Regions from separate parts of the Marinobacter sp. LV10R510-11A genome, predicted to be linked through region 2. Evidence: predicted binding sites of a transcription regulator. Region 2 holds the regulator's gene; each other region holds the start of a gene.

What was found. Region 2 encodes FliA, which starts transcription of late flagellar genes. Its sites were predicted from a motif close to CTAAAGTTTNNNNNNNNNNNGCCGNTAA; they were not measured.
Region 1: fliD (flagellar filament capping protein FliD) is a predicted target of FliA. The motif match lies at 2,986-3,013, and genes of this name have one in related genera.
Region 3: flgM (flagellar biosynthesis anti-sigma factor FlgM) is a predicted target of FliA. The motif match lies at 2,508-2,535, and genes of this name have one in related genera.

Annotation. Positions count from the first base shown of each region.
Region 1 is NZ_LT907980.1:161,212-165,944, reverse strand. Features, by position in the region: gene CPH80_RS00990 (argininosuccinate synthase) at 1-257, opposite strand, end outside; gene fliS (flagellar export chaperone FliS) at 515-907, opposite strand; gene fliD (flagellar filament capping protein FliD) at 965-2,944, opposite strand; gene CPH80_RS00975 (flagellar protein FlaG) at 3,270-3,707, opposite strand; gene CPH80_RS23120 (flagellin) at 3,778-4,733, opposite strand, start outside.
Region 2 is NZ_LT907980.1:356,454-361,186, forward strand. Features, by position in the region: gene flhF (flagellar biosynthesis protein FlhF) at 1-390, shown strand, start outside; gene CPH80_RS01810 (MinD/ParA family protein) at 463-1,275, shown strand; gene CPH80_RS01815 (RNA polymerase sigma factor FliA) at 1,305-2,048, shown strand; gene cheY (chemotaxis response regulator CheY) at 2,074-2,457, shown strand; gene CPH80_RS01825 (protein phosphatase CheZ) at 2,478-3,263, shown strand; gene CPH80_RS01830 (chemotaxis protein CheA) at 3,281-4,733, shown strand, end outside.
Region 3 is NZ_LT907980.1:1,350,898-1,355,630, forward strand. Features, by position in the region: gene CPH80_RS06490 (CheR family methyltransferase) at 1-568, opposite strand, end outside; gene CPH80_RS06495 (chemotaxis protein CheV) at 575-1,504, opposite strand; gene flgA (flagellar basal body P-ring formation chaperone FlgA) at 1,694-2,392, shown strand; gene flgM (flagellar biosynthesis anti-sigma factor FlgM) at 2,595-2,921, shown strand; gene CPH80_RS06510 (flagella synthesis protein FlgN) at 2,929-3,399, shown strand; gene CPH80_RS06515 (pilus assembly protein PilB) at 3,400-4,143, opposite strand; gene CPH80_RS06520 (peptidylprolyl isomerase) at 4,360-4,733, shown strand, end outside.

The DNA of each region.
Region 1 (4,733 bases), 200 kb from region 2:
CCTTCATAAACGGTGTTCGCACGGAACATCGGGAATACATAATCGCGCACAAACTCTTCGCGCAAATCCTCGACGTAAATTTCCTTAACGCCCAACGCCTCAGCCTTCGCCCGCGCCGGCTCAACTTCTTCGCCTTGGCCTATATCAGCGGTAAACGTGACCACCTCACAGTTATAGGTATCCTGCAACCACCGAACAATAACGGAAGTGTCCAAGCCACCAGAATAGGCCAGAACCACCTTTTTAATATCAGACATGCCTGTGCTCCAGACTGAACAGAATGGATGTATTGAAAACAAGGGGCGATTGTACGGGAGTGCGGGGGAGTTGGCTATTGGGAGTGGAAGGGCAGCGGTTGTGGGGAACTAAGCAACCCCTCTCCCCCGGCCCCTCTCCCGCAAGGGGTGAGGGGAGCCAAACACCCAACCTTCAAGCTGGGAGTCTTTAGCCCCTCACCCCTTGCGGGAGAGGGGTTGGGGAGAGGGGGTTCTGTAGGCAGTAAAAATCAACAACCCTAAGCCGACTGCGCCACAGCCTCTTCACGAATGCCATCCCAGCCGCCTTTAATAGAGCGAAGCAAATCCGCCACCTCATCTAGCTTAGCCAAGTCGTTTTTGGCACTCGCCTCAAGAAGCGTTCGCTCCATATAGTCGTACAAAGCTTCAAGACGCCCAGCCAGATCACCACCATTCTCGAAATCCAGAAAGCCCTTGAGGCCGCCGATAATTTCAATCGCCTTCCCAATCAGCTGGCCCTTGCCAGCATAGTCCTTCGCCTGCATGCGAGCCTTGGCCATATTAATCCGCTCCAGCGCGCCGTTATACAACAGCTGAATCAATCGGTGCGGGTCGGCATCGGTGATGCTGGTTTGGGTATTTACCTGTTGGTATGCTCTTAAACCTTTCATTGATAACCTCGTTTCTCGCCGGCTACGCCGGACTTATCAAAGCGTTAGCCGGAATTACTACTTGTTGAAATTCTGTGGTGCCAGCGCGTCAAGCTGCTGGGTCACGTAATCTCGGGTGCTGTTGAGCTGGGAGATCAGCGCATCGGCGGCGCTGAACTGCTTCACCAGGCGCTCGCGGTAGGATTCGATGCGCCCATCCAGCTGCACCTGGTTTTCTTTAATTTGTTCCAACTCGCGGTTCAGGTTGCTGGCGCGGGATTCCAATCTACCCTCTGCACCCACAAAGCTATTAACCAGGTCGACGGTGTTTTTACCCAAACCCTGCACAAAATTGATAGAGCCGCGGGAACCAATCTGGTCGCCTAAAATGCGCACCTGCAAACCGGATGCCGGGCCATCGTCGCTGCTCAGAAACAGAACCTGACCATCGCCTTGGGCAGCCTTACCGCCGATGGTGCCAGCTATGTCTTTACCCCCGCTGCCAGTGGCGATTGACAAGCCAAACGCGCCGGGGCTTTCAACAGAATCAACGCTGACATTGGATTCCGAGCCGTATTTACCCGACGTAAATACAAGTTTGTTGTCGCTGCCCATAGACACTTGCACCGACTCGCCAGAGGCTTTCAAGGCTGCGTTGCTGTTTAACTGGGCCTGAATGTCCTCTACCAATGCCTGAGCGGAAACATCGGTGCCTTGAGTAAGCTTCAGATTTACCGTGGTTTCGCCATTTACCTTCAGAGCGAGCTCATCATTATCAGCAGTCACGTCAACCGATGACGCCAGCGCAGAACCGGCAACCAGCTGGCCTTGGGTAGCAGCCTGAGTGACGTTGATATCGTACCGGCCCGGCTGAGTGTTCAGACCACTGCGCACAAACTCCACCTGGCCATCGGTGGTTCTGCCCTGCTCGGCGAACAGCGCGGTTACGTCATCCGGATTATTCTTCAGCTGGGCTTCGAATTCTTCGCGATCGAATTCTAAGGCGCCGGTGCTGGGGTCGGTGGAAATGCCAACGTCGGCCAGGCTGCGCACGTTAGCATTTTCCAGCCCAGGAACTACGCCGGTCAGCACCTGGCGCAGCTCCCTCTGCAATGCACGCACGGTACTGTCGCCGGTCAACAAACTGCCTACGCCCGCTTCGGAGTTAAAACCTGCCAAGCCTTCGATGGTGCCCTGCAGTGCGTTGAACTTGTCGACAAAGCCCTGAACACGATCCGTTACCGCGCCCACGTCTTGGCTGACTTTGACGGTGGATGTGCCAATATCCTTGATATCAAAAGACAGGCCGTCAATCACATTTTCAAAACTGTTGCTGGAGCGGGTGACGGTGATACCGTTGATATCCATCTTCGCATCGGTGGCTTCAATCGTTTCGCTGAGCCCCCCCGCGTCCCCGGCGGTATAGGCAAAACGTGACAGTCCCGAACCGTCGGTGATGGCGTTGCCGTCACTGTCGGTGGCTGTGATGCTCGCCGCATTGGCCTTGCCAGTGTCATCCGCCGACAGCACCAGCTGAAAGCCGTTGCCCGTATCAATAACGCCCGCAGACACACCCACGCCGGCATCGTTAATGGCGTTGGCCAAGCCTTGCAAAGAGTTATTACTACTATCGATGGTGATCTCGGCCGTTTTGTCGCCCACGGCGATAGACAGCTTGCCTTCACCCACTGGCGTGGTGTCGCGATCGGCAAACACCTCCAGCGACGCCAGAGCCTGAGCGGAGGCCAAGCTGGTTACATCCAGGCTATAGCTGCCGCGGTTGGCTTTGGTGCTGTCTACCGAAACACCAATGTCTTCATTGGATGAGCTGGCGGAAAACGCCTTCAGATTGTCAGCAGCACTTAACTGGCGCATGGGCAGGCGCAGTTCGGTAATAGCGCTACGCAGCTTGCCATAAGCAGACAACATCGCCTCTGACTGCTGGGTCTTTTGGGCCAACCGATTATCAGTTGGCCTGCGCTCTGCTGCAACCATCTGATCCACCAAATCGGACGTCAACACGCCAGAGCCGATTCCCAGTGATGAAATACCTGCCATACCAATGCCTCCTTGAAGGGGCCAATCACTCTATCGTCTATTTAACGGCCGCAAGCGGCAAAACTTTGCCTCTTTCCCATCGCCAATTTGTAACACCGCGTAACACTGCTAACGAGCCCCCACTCCCCAACCCCTCCCCCGCAAGGGGCGAGGGGCTTTAACTGCACCGATGTGCTCCCCTCTCCCCCTGCGGGAGAGGGGCCGGGGGAGAGGGGGTAGGGCCAACCCTCCGTAAAAACCAGAACACCGCCGGCCCCTCACGGGTGCGGCGGTGCTGAACAACCATTGCCAACATCAAATCAAAAGCGGCAACTCTTTACACTTTTTATACCTTGATGTTAAACAACGTCAGCGGTTCGTCCTGCTGCAATTTCTCTGCCAACCTTAGCGCCAGTTCATCAGGAATTTGCCGAATAACTTCCTGGGTTTGCTGATCCACCACCCTTACGATGGTCTGCCCCAAATCGTTATCCATTTCAAACTGCAGATCTCTCTGAACGTTCTGAACATAATCATTCAGCTGAGAAACCGCCTCATCCAGCTCCTCCCGCTTCGCCTCATTCCGCTTCTGCAGCTGTTCAGCTTTAGAAACGTCTTGAGCTTGGGAAGCCGTCTGATTCGGCACTACACGCCCAGCTGATAAAGACGCAAGCTCGGAGGCATTCCTGCCTTCGGCCTGAGATGACGACAGTGCCCGAGCCGGAACCGCCTCGCCGGAGCGAGCCAGTTTCAGATCCGTACTGTTCAGGGTAACGTCATTCATAGCTTACCTCACTGTACTGAAACGGCGTAAAGCCGAAGCCCGAAGGCTTCGACTGTTATCCGCTAACCTCTTACTGAAGCAGCGACAGAACCTGCTGAGGACGAGCGTTGGCCTGTGCCAGAACCGAAATACCGGCTTGTTGCAGTACCTGGGACTTAGCCAGCGCCGCAGTTTCTGAAGCGAAGTCGGCGTCCAAGATGCGGCTATTGGCGGCGCTGAGGTTCTCTACTGAGGTACTCAGGTTCGCGATGGTAGATTCGAAGCGGTTCTGGACCGCACCGAGCTCAGAGCGGAACTCGTTCACCTGGTTGATCGCAAAATCAATCGCCACCAGCGCCTCATCAGAACCACCACGGGTGCTGATATCCAGACTGTTGAGCGATATATCTGAGCTCGCATCCGTGGTAACGTTCTGGTTGACCTCAACAGTCGCCGCGTTGTCGTCAATATCGGTAGTGATCGAAGCTGTAAAGCTCTCGCCCTTGGCTGACGCAAACACAATCTCGTCACCCTCAGCACTCAGGAATCCTGAAACACCGGTATTCTTCGTTTCAGCATTAACCTGCGCTACGACGTCCCGAAGGCTACTTGCGTCATCGACGTCAAAAGCTGTGCCCCCCACATTCAGGCTAAAAGAAACGGTATCACCTGCCTCAAACTTTGTGGCAATAGTTACGTCCTCAGCCGCTTTCAAAGAGCTCAAGCTACTTCCAACAGATTTATCTGGGGTTCCGCCATCGCTGATTGTGAAGTTTGTAATATCGTACGTAGTACCGCCGGCATTGGCATTTGTGAACTGAATGTCGTTGGTGTCTTCCTGAACCGTCAAGTCGGAACCTATAGCTCCCTCAGCCGCACTCCCGAGTTGGCTATTGATCTCCGCGACAATGGCAGCCGGATCATTTGTTCCAGCGGATAACGAGAAGCTTATAGTTTCCGTTGCACCACCACTCCCGATGATGTCGAAGCTGCCTGTAACGCCATCATCTTTTTTTGCCAGGTTCGAAAGATCGACACCAACGCTTG
Region 2 (4,733 bases):
GGGCTAACCAGTTCTGACAAAGGCTATCAGGAGCAGCTGACAGAGCTGGCCCGCAGTCACCACAACGTGCGCACGCACCTAGTAGTTTCCGCAACCAGCCAGCCGCGTATTATGAAATCCGTCTGGCATTGCTATAAGATGGCTAATCTAACGGGCTGCGTGATAACGAAAATTGACGAAGGCCTAACTCTAGGCGAATCTCTGGGCTTTGTGATGGAAACCGGGTTGCCGGTGGCTTATTACACAGATGGGCAGAAGATCCCGGGAGATCTGCATCATGCTGAAGCTGTTCCGCTTGTACGCTTGGCGGTCGAGCGCCTGAAAATGCTTCAGCAACAGGCAGCTGCACAGAGAGTGCCTGGCACAGAGCGCCCGCGCGAAATGGCCTAAGGCTCTGAATATCGAAGTTATACCCGGCTATAAATGAAATCCGGCTAAACGTGGCAAGAGATAATAAATAGTATGAGCAAAGCACATCCGGTACAGGTAATAGCGGTTTCCGGCGGCAAAGGCGGGGTTGGCAAGAGTAATATTTCGGTCAACCTTGGCATCGCTCTGGCCCAGAAGGGTCGTCGTGTTGTTTTGCTCGATGCCGACCTTGGTCTTGGTAACCTTGATGTGCTGCTTGGCGTCACGGCTAACAACACCCTGCAGGATGTCCTAGCGGGCAAATGCGATCTCAGGGACGTTCTGGTGGATGGGCCGTGTGGCATCAAGATTGTTCCGGCTTCGTCCGGCACTCAGCGTATGACTCAGCTCAGCTCCATGGAACACGCGGGGCTGATCAACGCGTTCAGCGAACTGGGTGATCAAATCGATGTGTTGATTGTAGATACCGCTGCCGGTATTTCAGAGTCGGTTGTGAGCTTTCTGCGGGCCTCTCAAGAACTGCTGCTGGTGGTTTGCGATGAGCCAACATCCATTACCGACGCCTACGCCCTCATTAAATTGATGAATCGTGACTACGGCACCCACCGCTTCCGCATCCTTGCCAACCAGGTGGGCAATGAGCAGGAAGGCCGCCATCTATTTGAAAAACTTACCCGAGTGACTGAGCGCTTCCTAGATGTGGCATTACAGTATGTGGGTATGGTGCCTTACGACGAAGCTGTGAAGAAAGCGGTTCAGCGCCAGAGGGCGGTGCTGGATGCTTATCCCCGGGCCAAAGCCTCACTTGCGATCAAAGCGTTGGCTGACAAGGTTGAGAGCTGGCCGCTGCCTTCATCTCCCCGCGGACACTTAGAGTTTTTTGTGGAGCGGCTCGTCGAAGTCTGAAACGGATCCCGTCAAACAAAACCGGATGCATGACATTGGCGAAAAACCTGGGAATCTACCACCAGTCAGGCGTGAAAAGTCCCTCAGAGCTCATTGAGACGCACGCGCTCCTGGTCAAGAAAATTGCGCTCCATCTTTTGGCGCGGCTGCCGGCTTCGGTACAGCTAGACGACCTAATGCAGGCTGGAATGATCGGGCTGCTAGAAGCCGCCCAACGCTACAGCGCAACCAAAGGCGCAACCTTTGAAACCTATGCTGGCATACGCATTCGTGGTGCCATGGTGGATGAAATTCGTAAAGGCGACTGGGTCCCACGCTCCGTTCACCGGAATGCACGTCGTGTAGCCCGCGCTATCAAGGCTGTTGAGGATCGCGAAGGCCGTGAAGCCCAGGACGTAGAAGTGGCCGAAGAGCTCGACATGGAGCTTTCTGAATACCATGCCACTCTGTCCGATACTAACAGTGGGCGACTTTTTAGCCTTGATGAGCTCAATGAATCCGGAGAGCTGCCGATACAAGAATTAGAGACCAGTGATAATCCGTTGGATGACCTGTCTTCTGATGCATTTAGAAGCAGTCTAGCTGCCGCAATAGAGCAGCTTCCAGAGCGGGAAAAGCTTGTACTGAGCTTGTATTACCAGGAAGAACTGAACCTCAAGGAAATTGGCGCAGTGCTTGGCGTCAGTGAAAGCAGAGTCAGCCAGATACACAGCCAAGCGGCGTTGCGGCTGCGTGGCCGGCTTTCGGAATGGCGCAACGAAACTGACAGCTAACGGATGTTACTAACTGGAGGTCCCTTTGGACAAGAACATGAAAATTCTCATTGTGGACGACTTCTCCACAATGCGACGGATTATTAAGAACCTGCTCCGTGATCTGGGCTTCACCAACGTTGATGAAGCGGATGACGGCAATACCGCTTTGCCCATGCTTAAAAGCGGTAAGTACGATTTCTTGGTGACAGATTGGAACATGCCCGGAATGTCCGGTTTTGATCTGCTCAAAGCGGTGCGGGCTGATGAAAATCTGAAAACCCTCCCTGTCTTGATGGTTACCGCCGAAGCCAAACGCGATCAGATTGTGGCCGCTGCTCAAGCTGGCGTGAATGGCTATGTTGTAAAGCCTTTTACGGCCGCCGTTCTCAAAGATAAAATCGAGAAAATCTTTGAGCGAATCCAGTAAACAGCTATCGGACGGCTCGTATGAGTGATGACAAGAAAGACCACCGAGGTCTTGAGACAGAGGTAACTGAAAAGCTCCGGCAGCAGGCTGCAGAGCTCGTGAAAAGCGTTGAAAGCGGGGATTATGCCCGCTCCATGAGCCTGATCAATGAGCTGAGCGACGTCAGAGACCAAAGTCTTTATCGCGAAGTTGGCCGCCTGACCCGAACACTGCATGAGGCAATCCGCAACTTCCAGATAGTTCCGCGCAGCCAAGAGCAGAAAGAAGTTTTGTCGGTGATGACAGACGCGTCAGACAGGTTGGCATACGTTGTTCAAATGACTGGCCAGGCTGCCAATCGCACCATGGATCTGGTTGAAGAAAGCATGCCACTGGCCCACGTAGTGCGCGACGAAGCGACTTCATTAAGGGAAGAATGGCAGCGCCTGCGTCGTCGCGAGATGCAGCCAGCTGAATTCCGTGAACTTTATGGGCGTATCGACGCGTTTTTTCTGAGCGTCACTAAGGATGCGGACACTATTTACAGCAGCCTGTCCGAGATTCTGTTGGCGCAGGATTTCCAAGATCTGACAGGCCAAGTGATTCAGCGCGTTACTGCGCTGGTAAAAGAAGTGGAAGAGCAGATGCTCAGCCTAGTGGTCATGGCCAGCCATGTTGATCAGCTCACCGGCACGGTGCATCAGATTGATAGCCACGAAGTGTCTGCCGAGCAGGGTGTAGGGCCTCAGATGAAGGCTGAAGAGCGTGAAGATGTAGTCTCGGGACAAAACGACGTAGACGACCTGTTGTCCAGTCTCGGTTTCTGAATATATGAGGTTAACCCATGGCGTTTGATGCCGATGATGAGATCCTGCAGGACTTCCTTGTAGAAGCCGGGGAGATTATCGAGAAGCTGTCTGAACAGCTTGTTGATCTTGAACAACATCCGGATGACAGCGATCTGCTGAACGCCATATTTCGTGGGTTTCATACCGTAAAGGGTGGAGCAGGCTTTCTGCAGCTGGATGCGCTGGTTAGCTGCTGCCATTCAGCCGAGAACGTGTTCGACATCCTGCGCAATCATAAGCGTGCGGTGGATTCGGAGCTAATGGACGTTGTTCTGGAAGTTCTGGATCACGTGAAGGCTATGTTTGATCAGGTGCGTACTGGTGAAGAGCTTGTCGCCGCGCCTGACGAGTTGATTGCCGCATTAGATGCCCTTGCCCAGCCCCAGGCTGCCGCCGCTGAACCTACCGACACCCCTGAGCCAAGTGAAGATGCTCAGGACGGCGGCGATATTACCGACGACGAATTTGAGCAACTGCTGGATGCCCTCCATGGAGAAGCGCCTATTTCCGGGGCTGGCAAGAGCCCGGCGACCGAACAACCTGCGGGCAATAACGACGGGGCTGGCAGTGATTCCGGTGATGACATCACCGATGATGAGTTTGAAGCTCTACTGGATGAACTGCACGGCAAAGGCAAGTTTGCGGCGCAAGCGGCTGCCGACGAAAATACCAAAGCCACAGAGGCCGCTAAACCGGCCGCGGGCAGTGATGGCGAGCTGATCACCGACGACGAATTTGAAAACCTGTTGGACGAGCTTCATGGCAAGGGCGGAAGCCCTACAACTGAAGATTCCGGTAGCAAACCTGCGAATCCTCCGCCGCAGAAAGCTAAACCCGCGAAGGCCGAGCCTGAGAAAAAGGTTGAAGTAAAACCAGCGGCGAAAGCACCCGCCAGAGAGTCAGCGCCAGCGGCGGAAACGACCGTACGCGTCGATACCAAACGCCTAGACGACATCATGAACATGGTGGGTGAGCTGGTATTGGTGCGTAACCGGCTCCAGCGCCTTGGCTCCGACAGTGAAGACGAGCACATGCACAAGGCGGTTTCCAGCCTGGATGTGGTGACCACGGATCTTCAGGCTGCGGTCATGCAGACCCGGATGCAGCCAATCAAGAAGGTATTCGGCCGCTTCCCGCGTGTTGTTCGCGATCTTGCCCGGAGCTTGAAAAAAGAAGTGGCCTTGGTTATGCACGGGGAGGATACGGATCTCGACAAAAACCTCGTCGAGGCCCTTTCAGACCCACTCGTTCACTTGGTTCGCAACTCTGTCGATCACGGTATTGAAGCACCGGATGTACGCGAAAAAGCCGGCAAGCCGCGGCAGGGTACGGTTACCCTTTCTGCAGAACAGGAAGGGGATCATATTCTTCTGTCCATCGATGACGATGGCGCTGGCATGGACCCCGAAGTGCTACGCCGTAAAGCGGTAGAGAAAGGGATTTACGATC
Region 3 (4,733 bases), 990 kb from region 2:
CCCGGATCTGCCAGCCCCCATTTTCAGAAGGCGTAAAGAACTGTTTCTGCCGTTCCGGAGACAGCCCTCGCCCAATGGCGATCATCTCGTACTCACCACGGCGGGCCACCTCAAGTACACTTTTCGAGATGTCTGTTGCCGTCACTTTTACATCACGCAGTTTGCCTGGCTTCTGACGTCGGAACTCATCGACGATCATGCCAACCGAATAGGGCTCCTGGCCGGTAGAACAAGCCGCAGACCAGATTCGTAAAGGCGCCATGGAAGAGCGTGTAGCAAACTCCGGAAGCAGTTTTTCCTGCAAAATCCGAAACGGATGATTGTCGCGAAACCAAAGGGTTTCGTTGGTGGTCATCGCATCGATTACTACCTCTTTCAGGTTGCCCCGCCCCGGTCTATTCAGGCGACCGAGCAGTTCCCCCAAAGAGTTCAAATCGTTCTCTTCCGAAATCCGCCGCAACCGGCTTTTCACAAGATACTGTTTGTTTTCGCCCAGCAAAATACCACACGCATCCTGCAGGAAGGATTTGAAGGTTTCATATTCCTGTGGGGTGATTTCCGCTTTCATTGGTTCTCAGTTCTGGTCGATAATTTCCATGATGCGCTCAGCGAGCTCATCGGGGCTGAATTTGGCCATAAAATCATCCGCCCCGACCTTCTTGACCATGGCCTTGTTGAATACACCGCTCAGTGAGGTATGAAGCATAACAAAGAGGTCCGTCAGTGCGGGATCACTTTTTATTCGGGTAACCAGTGTATACCCGTCCATTTCAGGCATTTCCACATCAGAGATAATTAAGGACAGATGGTCGGTTGCTTTTGAGCCGTCCGCCGTAATTTCCTTAAGATATTCGAGCGCCTGCTTACCATCGTTCCGGGTTACCACATTCATGCTAATAGCTATAAGGCAGCGCTCAATCTGGCGGCGCGCAACGGCAGAATCGTCCACCACCAGAACTGGCAAGTGCACCGAAACCCGCTCCGCGCTTTTGCTCCGAATTGCATCGGTAACATCCTCCCGAAGCGGAGAAACCTCGGAAAGAACCTTTTCTACGTCTATGATTTCCGCCAGTTTATCATCAATCTTGGTAACGGCTGTAAGGTAGATATCCTTACCGGCTCCTTTCGGAGGTGGCAGAATGTCTTCCCAATTCATGTTCATGATCCGGTCTACCCCGGTTACCAGGAAACCCTGGGTCTTTCGGTTGTACTCGGTAATGATCACAAAGCTGGTCGGCAAGTCTTCCTGAGGAATTCCTGGCAAACCTATAGCCATACCCAGATCAATAACCGGAATGGTTTCGCCGCGGATGTGCGCCACGCCACGAACCACTGCACGGCTGTTAGGGATGGAAGACAGCCTGGGGCACTGGAGCACCTCTTTAACTTTGAACACGTTGATGCCGTATATCTGGCGGCCGCGCAAACGGAAAAGAAGGAGCTCAAGCCGGTTCTGACCGACCAGCTGCGTGCGCTGGTTTACACTGTCCAATACCCCTGCCATTGCAGTCTCTCCTAGCTGGCCGGATAGCACCGGCACGCATTTTGCTGTTCTATTAAATAAATTGTCAGAGTGACGTAATAACGTCGCCCGCAAGCGGATCAGCCTGTTTAACGGCCAGGGCACCGTATTCCTTAGGCATTTTTAATGAATTCTGCCGTATTACTGACAGCATAGGACAAACGAGGACATATGCGCACCCAGCTTTTAGTATTGACCTTGTTCATGGCTCTAACCAGCTCAGTGCAGGCACAAACCACTGCGAACGAGATACACGAAGCAACCTTGTCGTTTCTTGAAGCCTTTGCAGCAACGCAGGCTGAAAGGGATTACCAGGTTACGTTCGAGACTGGCAATATCGACAGCAGAATTGCACTGGCACCCTGCTCTGCCGCTCTAGCGGTCGAATTTACCGGTGACCCGTGGAAAAGCGAGCACCCCTCGGTACAGGTAGCCTGCATCGGCGAGCGTCCGTGGCGCATGTTTGTTACAACCACGGTTTCCATCAACGGCCCCGCACTGGTCGCGACCCGCCCGCTTGGTCGAGGCGAACGCATAACCAGCAGCATGCTTAAAAGCCGCTCTGTTGTGGTGAATGCTAGCCGACGGGGAATAATAACGGATGCAGACTTGGTGGAAGGCATGGTTGTACGCAGGCCGGTTAATACTGGCTCAGTTCTAACCCCCGATCTGCTCGAAGCGCCAGATGCCGTTAGCCGAGGAGATCATGTTATCATCACCGCCCGCAACGGATCCTTTTCGGTTCGTTCCCGGGGCAAAGCCCTGGCCAACGCGTCCGTTGGTGAGCAAGTTTTAGTGGAAAACCTTGGTTCGTCCAGGACTGTAAGAGCGAACGTCACGGCGCCCGGGCACGTCGAGGTGCCGATGTAGCGCGCAGACGACATGGCAGGACTTTTCCGCCGGCAAAAATATGCCGCCAGATCGTCACCGTCTCAAGCGCCCCATGGCGCGTTACAGAATGTTAACAAAAAGTATATATCTGCCCCTAAAGTATGCCGGCAATGTGCCGTTAAGCGGATATAAACCCGAGTCAGCCCACCCATGTGTGGCTCAACCGTAAGCAGGTATCGATATGTCAGTTGACTTAAATGGAATTGGCCAAGGCCAGGTCAACACCCAAAGAACCACGGCCGACAAGCCCGCCAACAGCCCAAGTGCCAAGCAAGCCGCTCCAGAGCAGGCCAACGCTAAGGCCCAGAGTGCGCGCGGCGAAAACGTTAACTTGAGCAGCCAGGCTAGGAATCTTAAGCAGCTGGAACAGAAGCTGGGGGATTACCCTGAAATGGATGACGATCGAATCGAAGAGATTCGTTCAGCGCTCGAAAGCGGCACCTACAAGATTGATGCAGAAAAGCTGGCCCAGAAAATGCTTGATATGGATAAAAGCATATTCGGGTGAGTAAATCATGGCTGCAATTGATGTTCTGAAGAATCTTCTTTCCCTGGATATCCGCCAGCTAGAAACTCTGGCGGATACTCTACATAAAGAGAAGTCTTGTCTTTCCGGTTCCGATACCAAAACGCTCGACACACTGACTCAGGAAAAGAATACTGTACTCGGGGAGATCCGTGAGCGCGCGAAACAGAAAATTCATCTGTTAGTGGCAATGGGGTTTCGGCCAGACAGTGGCGAGCCTTCACGCTTTATTCGCAGTGCCGGCCTTAACGATCTTTACACCCTTTGGCAGGAAGCAGACGCAAAGCTTCGTGAGTGCCATATTCTCAACGAGAACAACGGGCGTATTCTTAATCACCTGCAAAAACGACTGACCCGGCTTACGGATATTTTTCGAGGAGCTTCAGGTCAACAGAAGCTATACGGCGCCAAGGGCCAGCAAACAACCGTATCAAGCCGCACGGTTTTCGCCAGCGCCTGATCAACGGGTGTAGATCGTCATTCGGGAATCAGGGTGGAAGCGGATGTCCGTAATGCTAACGTTACCCATAGCAGGACTGCCGCCACCGCTGACCCGGATATTATCCATACGAATCTCTTCAATGCGCTCCGGAAAGGCCATGGTGATCGCGCCGTCTTCACCCACAACATACCGGGGCTCCCCTTCGCGGTAATGCACGCCAGAAATTGAAAGGTCTGAATCCAGCAGATTGAGCACGGGAACGAACACATTGGCCGTGAGTTTCATTCCCTCAATAACATCAGGCTTTAGTTGGCCGCTGCTTTCATCAGAACCCGGGTTTTCCGCCATACCAGCAACCACGCCAATTTGGTAAAGCAACGAGCTATTGCCTTGCCCGGCAACCGCCGACAACTCGCTTTCCGTCAGTGGCGCCATTCCTGTCGCATCAAAAAGCTCCCCAGCTTCTGCCGCCTGAGCTGCGTTGGCATTATTGCTCGCCGCAAACGAAACCAGCGGCTGAAACGGCAGAGCTACCATGGTGACCATTGCTGCCGCGCTACGATAACGGGATTGGTGCTTCAACACCCGACCGAGCTCTCTCTCGGTTATCCAGCCAGCCGTAATGAGCACCTCACCCAGGCGTTTCCCGCTCTCACGCTGTAGCTTGAGGCCTTCTTTTACCTGCCCCTCGGACAAATAACCACGATTGACCAGCAGCCGCCCAAGCCGTGACTTTTCCTCAAACCCTTTACGGAATCTCACTAGCCTCTCCCCTTTCTCACAGTGATTACCGTACAACCCGGCCCGGTGAGTAATTTTCTACGCAATGGCTCCCAGAAAAGGTTAGTTGATAACGGCCAATTCTGCGCAAGCGTGTTTCCCGAACTGTGAATCAAATCTGTTAAGATCGGAGAACAATTGAGTCTATGTAATTATTGCAGGAAAACCATCTGCCGCTAACCGACTGAGAGCCAGGTAATGACAAATTTGGTAAAACCCTTGAGTAATGTGATCCACGTCGTAGTTATGTTTCTCGGCTTATCCCTTTTAGCACTTCAAGCACACGCGCAAACTGACGCCGATAGCGTAAAAGCCGAATTGCCTAAAGTCCGGATCCTCACCAGCGAAGGTGCCATCGAACTGCAACTTCGCCCTGATGTGGCCCCGAAAACCGTTGAGAACTTCCTGCAATATGCCCGCGATGGTTTTTTTGACGGCACAATTTATCACCGGGTTATTCCGGGTTTTATGGTTCAGGGCGGTGGTTTTACTAAGGAGATGACACGCAAGGAAACCCGCACACCCATCCAGAATGAAGCCTCACCAACCATGCCCAATCTCCGTGGTACGGT